2 regions of the Clostridium sulfidigenes genome follow, and region 2 is predicted to be linked to the other one. Evidence: predicted binding sites of a transcription regulator. Region 2 holds the regulator's gene; the other holds the start of a gene.

Region 1 (7,498 bases), on a different contig from region 2:
CATGGCTGCTTTCGGTGGGGGAATGGGTGTAGAATCCACTTGTGGAGTTATCACAGGAGCAATTTCTGTTCTTGGTATTTTATTTACAAAGGAAAGAGCCCATGAAAGTGATTATGTAAAAACCCTTACTCAAGAATTCATTGAAAACTTTAATAAAGAATGTAATTCATTAAATTGTGATAAATTAAAGGAATTATATAGAAATGATGAAGTAAGATGTCTTAATATAGTAGAAAAAGGTGCAGTTATATTAGACAACATAGTAACAAGAGAGAGAAATAAACAGTAATTGAGAATAATTTTAAAACTTAGTGCTGAGAATATCCTTAGCACTATTTTTAAACTAGCATCCCATAAATGTTATTTCAAGGAGGTTGATATGGATGGACTTTAAAGAAGCTATTGAAGAAAGTGGAAAAGTTATATTAAAGGATGTAAAGAATTTTGAACTTCCCCATATTTTTGATTGTGGACAATGTTTTAGATGGAACAGACAAGATAATAATAATTATATAGGTGTAGCCTTTGGAAAAGTTATTGAAATTGAAAAAAGGAATAATGATGTAGTTATATATAATACGGATTTAAAGGATTTTAATGACATATGGCTAAATTACTTTGACCTAGAAAGGGACTATTCAGCTATAAAAGAAGAATTTGAGAAGGATGAACTTTTAAAAAAAGCAGTAGAATTTGGTGTAGGAATAAGAATACTACAGCAAGATCCCTTTGAAATGCTAATATCTTTTATTATATCTGCAAATAATAGAATCCCTATGATAAAAAGAGCTATAGAAAATATAAGTAAAGTATTTGGCAAATCTATAAAGTACAAGGGAAATACATATTACGCTTTTCCAACCTTAGAGGAGTTTAGAAGAGCTACGGTAGAAGATATAGAAGCTTTAGGTGTTGGATTTAGGGCTAAGTATATATATAAGGCACTAGAAGATTTGAGTAGTGGTACCTATGATTTAAACGCAATAAAACAAAGTGATGATGATGGATGTCATGAGGGTCTTAAAAATTTTAATGGAGTAGGGCCTAAGGTAGCAGATTGCATAATGCTATTTTCTATGGGGAAATACTCAGCATTTCCAGTGGATGTATGGGTGAAAAGAGCAATGCAGTTCTTTTATGTGGCACCAGATGTATCATTGCCTAAAATAAGGGAGTTTGCAAGAGAGAAGTTTGGTAGCTTATCTGGATTTGCACAACAATACTTATTTTATTATGCAAGAGAAAACAATATAAAAATAGATTAAGTTAGAAATATGTTGATATATAGAACATAAACTAAGGGTATACAAGGTGGGAAAGGTATGGAGAATAAAAATAAGATAAAAAAGTATGTAACAAATGGAGTAATATGGACTATAGTTATAGTAGTATTATTAATAGCCTATTGGGAATTTTCCAAGAAATTCACTGTATTTAGAGATCCAGAAGAATTAAAAAAATTAATACTATCCTTTGGTAGTTATAGTATAATTGCCTTTGTAGTGCTACAAATGATACAAGTAATAATATTCTTTATACCAGGAGAAGTTGTTCAAGTAGCAGGTGGATACATATTCGGACCTTTAGTAGGAGGAATTGCCTCTGCAGTAGGGATAATTCTTGGAAGTGTAGTTGCTTATTTTATAGCTAAATTATTTGGGAAAAAGTATATAAATAAGCTTATTGAAAAAAATAATTTAACTAAGATAAAGAGAATATTAGATGCTGGAAGTAATAATATAGTTATCTTTGTAATATACTTTATACCTGGAATACCTAAAGATATATTAGTTTATGTAGCTGGTATATCCAATGTAACTCTAAGGGATTTTATATTATATTCTTCTGCTGGTAGATTACCATGGATAATCACATCTGCCATGTTTGGCCACGGTATACATAGAGGGGACTATGTATCTATGATAATTATAGGGGTAGTATCAGGAGTCTTATTTTTAGTCGGAATACTTAAAGGACATAGCATTATAGACTTTTTCCATAGAGCCTTAAAGCATAAAGGTAAAAATAAGAGAAAATAAGAGAAAATATTACCATGAGTGAGATATTTTAATATATTCGCTTATTTTACCAGGTTCTATTAAAATAAAAGATTTGCTTATAAAATAATAATTATATATTATTATATTGTAGTTAGCACTCAATAGTCGTGAGTGCTAATAAATAAAGATAAATAAAAAAATTATATAAATAACTAACAATTAGGAGGGTTTTTTATGAATATCAGACCATTAGGCGACAGAGTTGTAATCAAAAGATTAGAATCTGAGGAAATAACTAAAGGAGGAATAGTTCTAGCAGGTACTGCAAAAGAAAAACCACAAGAGGCAGAAGTCGTTGCAGTAGGTCCAGGAACTTATTCTCATGGAAGAGAAATTAAGATGGAAGTGAAAATAGGAGATAAGATATTATTTTCTAAATTTGCAGGAACAGAAGTTAAATTACAAGGACAAGAATATATTATATTAAAGCAAGAAGACATATTAGCAATATTAGAATAAGTAATATATTTTAATGATAAGCTAAGAAATTCACATATCATAGGAGGTAAATGAATATGGCTAAAAGTATTTTATTCGGAGAAGAATCAAGAAGAGCTATGCAAAGAGGTGTAGACGTACTTGCAGATACAGTTAAGGTAACTTTAGGACCAAAGGGAAGAAATGTTATATTAGATAAAAAATTTGGTTCACCACTTATAACAAATGATGGTGTTACAATAGCTAGAGAAATAGAACTTGAAGATGCATATGAGAATATGGGAGCACAACTTGTAAAAGAAGTTGCAAACAAAACAAACGATGTAGCTGGAGACGGAACTACAACTGCTACAGTACTTGCTCAAGCGATCATAAGAGAAGGACTTAAGAATGTAACAGCTGGTTCAAACCCAATGTTACTTAGAAATGGTATAAGAATGGCTGTAGATACAGCAGTTGAAGAAATAAAAAAATACTCTAGACAAGTAGATGGAAAAGAAGACATAGCAAGAGTTGCAGCTATATCAGCAGCAGACGAGGAAGTTGGAGCTCTAATAGCTACAGCAATGGATAAAGTAGGTAACGAAGGTGTTATAGCTGTAGAAGAGTCTAAAACAATGGGAACTGAACTTGATGTTGTTGAAGGTATGCAATTTGATAGAGGATATTTAAGTGCATATATGGTAACTGACACAGATAAGATGGAATCTGTACTTGATAATCCATACATTTTAATAACTGATAAGAAAATATCTAACATCCAAGAATTACTTCCAATTCTTGAGCAAATAGTACAGCAAGGTAAAAAACTTTTAATAATTGCTGAAGATGTTGAAGGTGAAGCAATAGCTACTTTAGTAGTTAATAAATTAAGAGGAACATTTACATGTGTTGCTGTTAAAGCTCCAGGCTTTGGTGATAGAAGAAAAGAAATGCTTGAAGATATAGCAATACTTACAGGTGGTACAGTAATTTCAGAAGAATTAGGACACGACATTAAAGATGCAACTATTGAAATGTTAGGAAGAGCTGATAGTGTTAAAGTTACTAAAGAAAACACTGTTATCGTAAATGGAAAAGGTGCAAAAGAAAATATAGCATCTAGAGTAAATCAAATTAAGAAACAAATGGAAGATACAACTTCTGAATTTGATAAAGAAAAATTAAATGAAAGACTTGCAAAACTTGCTGGTGGAGTTGCAGTAATCAAAGTTGGTGCTGCTACTGAAACAGAATTAAAAGAAAAGAAATTAAGAATTGAAGATGCTCTTGCTGCTACAAAAGCTGCAGTTGAAGAAGGTATCGTTGCAGGTGGTGGAACTGTTTATATTAATGCAATAGAAGCAGTTGCTAAACTAACTTCAGAGGTTTCAGAAATCCAAGTAGGTATTAACATTGTAAGAAGAGCTCTTGAAGAGCCATTAAGACAAATAGCTACAAATGCTGGTGCAGAAGCTTCAGTAGTAGTTGAAAGAGTTAGAAATTCAGCTACAGAAATAGGCTATGATGCATTAAATGCTGAATATGTAGATATGATTAAAGCTGGAATAGTTGACCCAACTAAGGTTACAAGAAGCGCACTTCAAAATGCTGCATCTGTAGCATCAACATTCTTAACAACAGAAGCTGCTGTTGTTGATATTCCAGAAAAGAACCCAGTTCCAATGCCAGGTGCACCAGGAATGGGAATGGACGGAATGTACTAAAATTAAATATTAAATAGAATTAAGACTTTCATGAAGTTTTCATGGAAGTCTTTTTTTACATCCATAATTAATGTTCACATAAATTCTCTCCAAATTTTATCAATTTAATTATCTACAAAGTCTATAAAAACCTTTAAAACAGTGGATTTTAAGGATAAATGTAATAAAATAACACATAACAAGGAAAGTATATAGAAATATAATACAAATTATAGTATAATATGTTTAACATTTATAAATTTATACAACAATAAAACAAATTTATATAAATGTAAAATAAATTTATATAAAAAGAAAGTAAGTTTATATAAAAAGAAAGTAAGTTTAGATACAATGATGCAACTTTTTTATTTGGGTACCTTGAAAGTTGTTGAGTTAATGGTACAACCGGCTAAATTATAAATTTAGTCGGTTTTTTTGCGTGTATTTTATATACACATATGTAAAAATATAGTATAATGATTTCTAAATAGAAATAAATGTAAAAGGATAATAAATTATGGGTTTTATAGTATTTTTATATGGAGTAGTAATAGGAAGTTTTTTAAATGTATGTATTTATAGAATACCTAACAATCAGTCATTAATTAGTCCACCTTCCCATTGTGGAAATTGTGATACTAGATTGAAATGGAAGGATTTATTTCCAATAGTAAGTTATCTATGGCTTAAGGGTAAATGTAGATATTGTGAATCTAAGATTTCTATGAGATATCCCTTAGTAGAAGGGCTTACAGGGATTTTATTAGTAGGAATATATCTTAGATATGGCATAGGGTTAAGCTTTTTTAAGTATTCCCTTTTAACTCTATTTTTAATAGTCATAGCCCTTATTGATTATGATACTACAGATGTGTATTCTAGTGTAGTTTATAGTGGAATGGCAGTGGGTATAATCTTTATCCTTATAGAAACTGTAGCATACTCCCATAGTATAACTAACTATATTATTGGGGGATTAATAGGCCTAGGTGTTATTGGTTTAATATATGTTTTAACTGGTGGCATGGGTGTTGGAGATATTGAAATAGCAGTATTATGTGGATTATTTCTAGGATGGAAATTAGAGATATACTTTTTACTCATATCCTTCATTATAGGAGGAACAATTGCAGTTATGTTAATTGCATCAAAAAAGAAATCAAAGGATGAGTATATTCCTTTAGGACCTAGCTTGGCTATGGGAGCATATATAGTTTTAATCATTGGAGAACAATATATATTAAATTTCATTTAATATAAGGAGTTTTAAGAAATAAAAAGAAGTATAAAACTTTTAGATAAGGACAAATAAATTAATTGTAAAGGTGAGGTGGAGAGAAATGGCAAGGAATACTGTCAGACTAGGTGACTTGCTAGTAAAGGCAAATAAAATTACCAGGTCACAATTATCAGAAGCCTTAGAGATTCAAAAGGTAAAGAGAAAAAAACTGGGAGAATTATTAATCGATGAAGGTATAGTAACAGAGGATATTATTATAGAGGTACTTCAAGAACAGTTAGGTATTGAAAGAGTAACATTAAGTAATATAGATGTAGATTCTAAGGCTGTTAAATTAGTTAACGAAGGCTTATGTAGAAAATATGAATTATTCCCTTTTTATACTGCTGATGGAGTAATAAAGGTAGCTGTATCAGATCCTTTAAATATATTTGCTATGGATGATGTAGCTATAACTACAGGACTAAGAGTGGAACCTTATATATCCACAAAGGATGACATCCATAAGGCTACGGAAAAGTATTATTCAGATAGAAATGTGGAAAGTGCTGTAGAAGAGATAACCAGGTCTAGGATAGTGTTTCATAATAAGACGGAAGATATAGAAAAGATTGATGAAGTTAAAAATGCTCCCACTGTAAAACTAGTGGATTCCCTACTTAAAAATGCAGTGGAACAAAGAGCTTCAGATATTCATATAGAGCCCTATGAAAAATATATAAGAGTTAGATATAGAATAGATGGTCAGCTAGAAGAAATATCATCTTTAAATATTGATGTACTTCCAGGCATAGTTACTAGAATAAAAATTCTAGCAAATCTTAACATAGCTGAAAAAAGAATTCCTCAGGATGGAAGAATAGTTACTGTAATCAATAATAAAAATATAGACATGCGTGTGTCTATAATACCTCTTATCACAGGAGAAAAGGTTGTAATAAGAATACTAGATAGAAGCAACTATAAAATTGGAAAAGATAATCTGGGCATGAGTAGTGAAAATATAAAAAATCTTGAAAATATCATATCTGCACCCCATGGAATAATTTTAGTAACAGGACCTACAGGAAGTGGAAAATCCACCACTCTATATACTATTTTAGGGGAACTTAATGATATTAATAAGAACATAGTTACTGTAGAAGACCCCGTGGAATACTCCATGGATGGAATAAATCAAGTAAATGTAAATAGTAAGGTAGAACTTACCTTTGCTGCAGGCTTAAGGTCTATATTAAGACAAGACCCTGATGTAGTAATGGTAGGGGAGATGAGAGATAGCGAGACTGCTGAAGTTGGTATAAGAGCTGCCATAACAGGTCACCTGGTTCTTAGTACACTACACACAAATGATGCACCATCCTCAGTAATAAGACTTATAGATATGGGAGTTGAACCTTTCTTAGTGGCCACTGCCATAAAAGGAGTAATAGCTCAAAGACTGGTTAGAAGAATATGTCCAAGCTGTAAGGAAGCCTATGAGGGTGATGAAGCTGAAAGGAAACTTCTTAACTTAAATAGTGATGATAAAATAACTCTTCATAGAGGCAAGGGTTGTGCTAGCTGTAATTATACTGGTTATAGTGGCAGACTTGGAGTCTATGAAATAATGAATGTAGATAGAGATATAAAAGATTTAATTATAAAATCTAATAACCCAGAAGAATTAAAGGATGAAGCTGTTAAAAAAGGTATGAAGACTTTATCAGATAGTTGTAGAGAGTTAGTTCTTAAAGGTGAAACCACAATGGAAGAAATGATGAAGATAATATTTATGGATAACTTGTAGAGGAAGGAGAACTAAATTATGTCTAAATATAAATATAAGGCTATTAGCTCTAAGGGTGAAGTTATTCAAGGAGTACATGAATGTAGGAGTAGGGAAGAGGTACTTAACCTTATGGTATCTAGTGGATATTCACCACTGTCCATTGAGGAAGCTATAGGTAGTAAGGAGATTATTCTAGGAAAGAGAAATAAGGTTAACAACAAGGATATATCTATATTTTGTAGACAACTAGCTACCATGATAGAAGCTGGTGTTTCCATAACTAATGCCATAAGTCTTTTAG
Region 2 (7,498 bases):
ATATCTATAGGTTTATCTAGGTCTACCCAAGCCTTAGATGATGATAACTTAGAAAGTATCAATAGAACTAATTTTTTTATGAAGCTCATAGGGCAAAGTGTCAGTACTTTAAAGCCAGCAGTAAATAAGGATGATACAAAATTTATAGGTAATTTTACCTTGAATCCTTTGGATATAGTTAGAAAGGAAATAAGCTTTTTAGACGAAGAAAATTTAAGGGATAAAACTGCTCTAGAGAATGTGAAGGAACATGCTAAGGTAGTACAGAAAATTACAATAAATCCTTTCGAACTAAAAGATACGGACATAAATAAATTTCAAGAAGGGGTAGATGTAGTTGGTGATCCTAAAGATAATTCTAAAAAGAAGATATTGATATATCATACTCATACTAATGAAGCTTATGCAGAAGGAAATGGTGGATTATCTACCACTGTAGCAGGAGTGGGGGATGTTCTTACTTCTGAACTAGAAAAATTAGGCTTTACAGTTGTCCATGATAAAACAATTCATGATAAGGCTGATTATAATAGAGCTTACCATGCTTCTAGAGAAACCATAAGTAAAAATATAAGTAGTTATGGAGAGTTTGATTTAATAATAGATCTTCATAGAGATGGTGGTCCTAGAAAAGAAGACGTTACTGGAAACATAAAGGGCGATGATGTTGCAAAGCTTACTTTAGTAACAACCATGCAGGACCCTAAATATCCTAAGCATATAGAAAATGTTAAATCCATATTTGCTATAGCAAATAAGCTTTATCCTGGATTGTATAGAGAGAGGGGCATTATAGCCTATGACCATGGAGGTATTTTATTTTACAACCAAGATTTAAGTGATAATGCTATACTCATGGAGGTTGGAGCAGATACCAACAAATTACAAGAAGCTAAAAACTCAATGAAATATATGAGTATAGTTTTTGCACAATATTTAAATTCTAAGTAAGGCATCTGAAAATAAATAGACGAGCATTCTGACTTATTTATTTTTTGAAGATGCCTAAGAAAGAATAAAAATATAAGAAAAAGTACATCATTAAATGTGAGGTGCTTTTTTTATTTTGAGCACCTATAGGTAAAGGAGAAAAGAGAAGATGAATAGTAAGACACTAAGGACAGGATTATGCAAGTTTTTAATAATAATTTCAGTAGGATTTATGATATACGGAATTTTAGTGGTAAATATGAATTTACCTCAGGTGGTTAGACAAAGCTCTAGTTTTTATGTAAGCTCTAATGACATGGATTCGAAGGTTAATATAAAAATAGGGGAATTTAATATAATCCTTAATGGTCAGCCTTTTAAGAATTTTGTTAAAGGCACTAAGGTTATAGGAGATACTATTAAGGAACTAGTATTGCCATCCAATGAAACTTAAAAGTTAACATTATAAAGTATATTGACAAGGAACCTTTATTTTATGGTATAATTTACTTTGGTTTATTATCTAACTAAGTATAGTTGATAATTAGATTAGAAAAGGTGACTTTAATAAAGAGTTAATATAAATTTACGGGGGTATTTGAGTAGATGCAAACTAACAGACAAAAACACATAAGAAATTTTTCTATAGTAGCACATATAGATCACGGCAAGTCTACTTTAGCAGATAGATTACTTGAAAAAACAGGTACTTTAACAGCTAGGGAAATGGAAGCCCAAGTACTAGATAACATGGAATTAGAAAGAGAAAGAGGAATTACAATCAAGGCTCAAGCAGCAAGACTTATACATAGAACAGAAGAGGGCGAAGAGTATATTTTAAATCTAATAGATACTCCAGGTCACGTAGACTTTAACTATGAGGTTTCTAGAAGTTTAGCAGCTTGTGAAGGAGCTGTATTAGTTGTGGATGCAACTCAAGGTATACAAGCACAGACCCTTGCAAACTGTTACTTAGCCTTAGATCATGACCTTGAAATTGCTCCAGTTATAAACAAAATAGATCTTCAAAGTGCAAGACCTAATGAGGTTAAGCAAGAAATTGAAGATGTTATTGGAATTCCAGCAGATGATGCACCATTAATATCTGCTAAAACAGGATTAAATATAGAGGATGTAATTAAAACTGTTATAGCTAAAGTACCAGCACCAGAAGGGGATGAAGAAGCTCCTCTTAAGGCCTTAATCTTTGACTCTTACTATGACTCATATAAAGGTGTAGTAACCTACATCAGAGTATTTGATGGGGTAGTAAAGCCAGGAACTAAAATCAAATTAATGAATACTAATAAAGTCTACGATGTAACTGAGGTAGGAGTATTTACTCCAGGTCCATTAAAGGTGGATGAACTTAGAGCTGGAGACGTTGGATACTTAAGTGCAGCTATTAGAAATGTAAAAGATGCTAGAGCTGGAGATACCATCACAGAAGCAGGAAGACCAGCAGCTCAACCGCTAGAAGGATATAGACCAGCTATACCTATGGTGTTTAGTGGAATATACCCTGTAGATGGAGCTAAGTATGAAACATTAAAGGAAGCTCTTGAAAAGCTACAGCTTAACGATGCAGCCCTATCCTTTGAACCAGAGACATCTATAGCTCTAGGTTTTGGATTTAGATGTGGATTTTTAGGATTACTTCACATGGAGATAATTCAAGAGAGGATAGAGAGAGAGTTTAATCTGGATATAATTACCACTGCACCTTCCGTTGTTTACAAGGTAGCTAAGACTGATGGGGAAATTATAGAGATTACAAACCCAACTAACTTACCAGAGCCAAGTGAAATATCCTATATGGAAGAGCCAGAAGTTAAGGCTTCAATAATATCACCTTCAGATTATGTAGGAGCAATCATGGAGTTATGCCAAGAGAAGAGAGGAACCTTCATAGATATGCAATATATCGAAGAAACTAGGGTTGTAATTAACTATGATATTCCACTTAATGAAATAGTATATGATTTCTTTGATGCTTTAAAATCTAGAACTAGAGGATATGCATCCTTTGACTATGAACTTAAAGGGTATAAGAGAACTCAACTTGTTAAGCTTGACATACTTCTTAATGGAGATGTAGTGGATGCACTATCTATGATAGTTCCAGCAGATAGAGCTTACCATAGAGGAAGATCCATGGTAGAAAAGCTTAAGGAGATTATTCCAAGACAAATGTTTGAGATTCCAATTCAAGCAGCCATAGGAGCTAAAATAATAGCTAGAGAAACTGTAAAAGCTATGAGAAAAGACGTACTTGCTAAGTGTTACGGTGGAGATATCTCAAGAAAGAAAAAACTTCTTGAGAAACAAAAAGAAGGTAAGAAGCGAATGAGACAAGTAGGAAGCGTTGAAGTTCCACAAGAAGCATTCATGGCAGTACTTAAAGTTGACTAGTTATTAGTACTTATAATAAATTAATTTATTAATGTCATGAAAATTCTTCGCAATGACAATAGGTAATCGGCGTAGAAACAATCATAAATTTGATTTTAGAAATTCTTAGTCGGAGCGTTATAAAATTACCGTAATTCTTGCCACGACGGCAAGAGCCGAACCCTGAGCCATGACGGCGAATGGTGAGGGTAGGTAAATTTATAAAAGCGAAGACTTAGAATTTCTTAATCAAATTTAGTTTCCTAGCGATTAACCTTGTCATGGAGAAGAATTTTCAGAAGTTAATGAAGTGGATATTAAAGGAGAAGAAAAATGGATACAGTAGGATTAAATACAGTGGGATTATATATTCATATACCCTTTTGTAAGATGAAATGTCATTACTGTGATTTTCCTTCCTATAGTGGTAAAGAAAGTTTAATGATAGATTATGCTAAGGCATTGAGTGAGGAAATTAAAGTATCTTGCCAGGATAAAATTATAAGCACCATATTTATAGGTGGGGGAACTCCCACCTATTTGTGCATTGATGGATGGAAAATTATAGAAAAAGCCCTAGGGGGATTAAACAGGATAGTGGAAGGTTTTGAGTTTACTATTGAGGGGAATCCTAAGACTTTTAATGAGGAGCAACTAAAAATTTTTAAAGCCATGGGAGTAAATAGAATTTCTATGGGACTTCAAGCTGTGCAACAGTGTCACCTTAATTCACTAGGAAGAATTCATTCCCTTGAGGATTTTAAACATAGCTATGAAATGTTAAGGAATTTTGGTTTCAATAATATAAATGTAGATTTAATGTTTGGACTTCCAGATCAAAGTTTAGCTCAGTGGAAGGAAACTTTAAGTCAGGTTGTAGAGTTAAACCCAGAGCATATTTCTTGCTACAGCTTAATCATAGAAGAAGGAACTAAGTTTTATAATCTTTATGAAAAGGATAAATTAATTTTACCTGATGAAGATGTGGAAAGGGACATGTATGCTGAAGCCATTAATTTTTTAGAGATAAAAGGATATCACCAGTATGAGATTTCCAATTTTGCAAAGGATGGATTAGAGTGCAGGCATAATAAAATATATTGGAATTTAGAAAATTATATTGGTTGTGGCTCATCTTCCCATTCCTATGTTAATGGCATTAGGTATAGAAATGAAGAAAAAATAGAAACCTATATAATGTCTATGGAAAATAAAAGCTCTGCAGTGGTAGAGAGTAATGAAAATTCCTTAAAGGATGATATAGAAGAGTTCATGTTCTTAGGATTAAGAAAAATAGAAGGTATAAGTATAGAAGAATTTAAGAGAAGGTTTAACATCTCCATTTTTGAAAAATATAAAGAGGTTATAGATAAGTATGTAAAGTTGGACTTATTAAATTTAAAAGGAGATAGATTATACCTTACTAAAAGAGGGATAGAACTAAGTAATCAAGTAATGGCAGATTTAATTTTGTAAATAATTTATCAATCAGATAATTTTGTAAATAATTTATGAATCATATTGACATTAAATTTTATAAGTGATATATATTAAATATAGTCATTAGCACTCGTGAGTAGTGAGTGCTAACAAAGAGGTGATAACATGGATATGGATGAAAGAAAGATTAAAATCTTACAGGCTATAATAAATGATTATATAACTTACGGAGAACCTGTAGGTTCAAGAACCATATCTAAAAAATACGATTTAGGAATAAGTTCAGCTACTATTAGAAATGAAATGGCTGATCTTGAAGAAATGGGATTTTTAGAACAACTCCATTCATCCTCTGGAAGACGACCTTCTGATAAGGGTTATAGACTTTATGTAGATAGACTTATGACCCCTAGCAGACTTACAGAAGAAGAGCATGAAACTATAAGACATGACCTGATAAAGGACACATCTATAAGTGAAATAGATAGTATAATTAAGGGTGCTATAGATGTACTTTCTAATATTACTAGACTAACTTCTGTAGTAAAAGTTGCTCCTGTTAAAAAGTCAAGTATTAAGTATATAAAGTTATTAGCAATAGAAAAGCACATAATTTTATCTACAATAATAACAGACAATGGTAATATAAAAAATAATACTATTAGAGTAACAAATCCAGTAGATGACAATAAGCTAGTAAAAGTGAATAATGCTCTTAATAGACTACTTGTAGGGATTAGCATAGAACAAATTACTCTAGATTTCCTTGTTAATTTAAAAAATGAATTAGTTGGTTACGAAGAGATATTTGACTGTATAATTCCTGTTCTTCATGAAACACTAGTGTTGGGAGATTATGGTGAAATTTATACTAAGGGTGCTACAAATATATTTAACTATCCTGAATATAATAACATCGATAAGGCAAAGGCATTTTTAGGGTTAGTAAATAATGAAGAAAACCTAAATGAAATTCTTAGCAAAGGAAACAAGGAATCTTTATTTATTAGTATAGGAGAAGAAAACTTTGTGGAGTGCGCTAAAGAGTGCAGTATAATCACTGCTAGCTATAGTTGCAATGGCCGTATTATGGGTACCATAGGAGTTATAGGACCTACAAGAATCCATTATGATAAAGTTATAGCTGTTCTTGATACTGTGGTTAATGAGATAAACGACAAGATCTCTAGCATATATGATCCAGATTAACTATGGGTTTATATATATTCAAAATTCAAAGTAAATGAGATAAACATTTAGATTGGAGGAAAGAGCATTGGAAAATAATATGGAAGAAAACCAAGAGCTAGATAAAAAAGATATGGAAGATAATGCGGATGAAATTTTAGAAAATGACCCTTCTGAAAAAGAACAAAATGAAGAGGAAGGCACTTCCGGTGAAGAAACCTCAGAGGTTAAAGAGGAAGATGATAAGGAAGATGAGATGAAAAAATTCAGAAATCGCAAAGAAGAAATTAAAGAGCTTAAAGAAGAAAATGATTCTTTGAAAGATAAATTATTAAGAACTGTAGCTGAATATGATAACTTTAGAAAAAGAACTTCTAAGGAAAAGGAAAATATATATACAGAAGCTTGTGCTGATGTATTAAAGGAAATACTACCTGTATTAGACAATTTAGAAAGAGCTGTTGCAGTAGATGGTAGTGCAGAAGATCTTAAAAAAGGTATTGAATTAACTATAAATCAGTTTACAGCTTCTTTTGAAAAGCTAGGCGTTGAAGAAATCTCATCTGATGGAGAATTTGACCCTAACTTCCATGATGCAGTAATGCATATAGAAGATGAAAACTTAGGAAAAAATCAAGTAGCTGAAGTATTCCTAAAGGGATATAAAAAAGGCGATAAAGTATTAAGACATAGTATGGTTAAAGTAGCAAATTAATCTATGATTTATAAAGATTTTAATCTTTAATTAAAAATAAATGTATATAGTAAATTAGAAGAAAATAAGTGTATTAATTTATAGGAGGAAATTACAATGGCAAAAATTATAGGAATTGATTTAGGAACAACAAACTCTTGTGTATCAGTTATGGAAGGTGGAGATCCAGTTATAATACCAAACGCAGAAGGTGCTAGAACTACTCCATCAGTAGTATCTTTCTTACAAGATGGTGAAAGACTTGTTGGTCAAGTAGCAAAAAGACAATCAATAACAAACCCAGATAAAACTATAATCTCAATTAAAAGAGAAATGGGAACAAATCATAAAGTAAATATAGATGGAAAAGAATATACTCCACAAGAAATATCTGCAATGGTACTTCAAAAATTAAAAGCAGATGCTGAAGCATACCTTGGAGAAACAGTTACAGAAGCTGTTATCACAGTTCCAGCATACTTCAATGATAGCCAAAGACAAGCAACTAAAGACGCAGGAAGAATTGCAGGTCTTGATGTTAAGAGAATTATAAACGAGCCAACAGCTGCATCTCTTGCTTATGGTCTTGACAAAATGGATACAAACCAAAAGATATTTGTATATGACCTTGGTGGTGGTACTTTCGACGTATCTATCTTAGAACTTGGAGATGGAGTTTTCGAAGTTAAATCTACAAATGGAGATACTCGTCTTGGTGGAGATGACTTTGACCAAAAGGTTATGGATTATATAGCTGAAGATTTTAAAGCTTCTAATGGAATTGATTTAAGAAATGATAAAATGGCACTTCAAAGATTAAAAGAAGCTGCTGAAAAAGCTAAAATAGAATTATCA

The links. Region 2 encodes HrcA, which represses chaperone genes, less so after heat shock. Its sites were predicted from a motif close to TGTTAGCACTCNNNNNNNNNGAGTGCTAACA; they were not measured.
Region 1: a site for HrcA is predicted at 2,150-2,180, ahead of groES (co-chaperone GroES). Genes of this name have one in related genera too.

What each region holds. Positions count from the first base shown of each region.
Region 1 is NZ_JBQHQR010000002.1:168,642-176,139, reverse strand. Features, by position in the region: gene ACTNBA_RS02710 (C-GCAxxG-C-C family (seleno)protein) at 1-289, shown strand, start outside; gene ACTNBA_RS02705 (DNA-3-methyladenine glycosylase family protein) at 384-1,265, shown strand; gene ACTNBA_RS02700 (TVP38/TMEM64 family protein) at 1,323-2,039, shown strand; gene groES (co-chaperone GroES) at 2,235-2,519, shown strand; gene groL (chaperonin GroEL) at 2,576-4,204, shown strand; cyclic di-GMP riboswitch class II at 4,522-4,606, shown strand; gene ACTNBA_RS02685 (prepilin peptidase) at 4,704-5,441, shown strand; gene ACTNBA_RS02680 (GspE/PulE family protein) at 5,527-7,215, shown strand; gene ACTNBA_RS02675 (type II secretion system F family protein) at 7,234-7,498, shown strand, end outside.
Region 2 is NZ_JBQHQR010000001.1:305,815-313,312, forward strand. Features, by position in the region: gene ACTNBA_RS01545 (stage II sporulation protein P) at 1-951, shown strand, start outside; gene ACTNBA_RS01550 (hypothetical protein) at 1,100-1,384, shown strand; gene lepA (translation elongation factor 4) at 1,537-3,342, shown strand; gene hemW (radical SAM family heme chaperone HemW) at 3,655-4,797, shown strand; gene hrcA (heat-inducible transcriptional repressor HrcA) at 4,933-5,970, shown strand; gene grpE (nucleotide exchange factor GrpE) at 6,038-6,664, shown strand; gene dnaK (molecular chaperone DnaK) at 6,761-7,498, shown strand, end outside.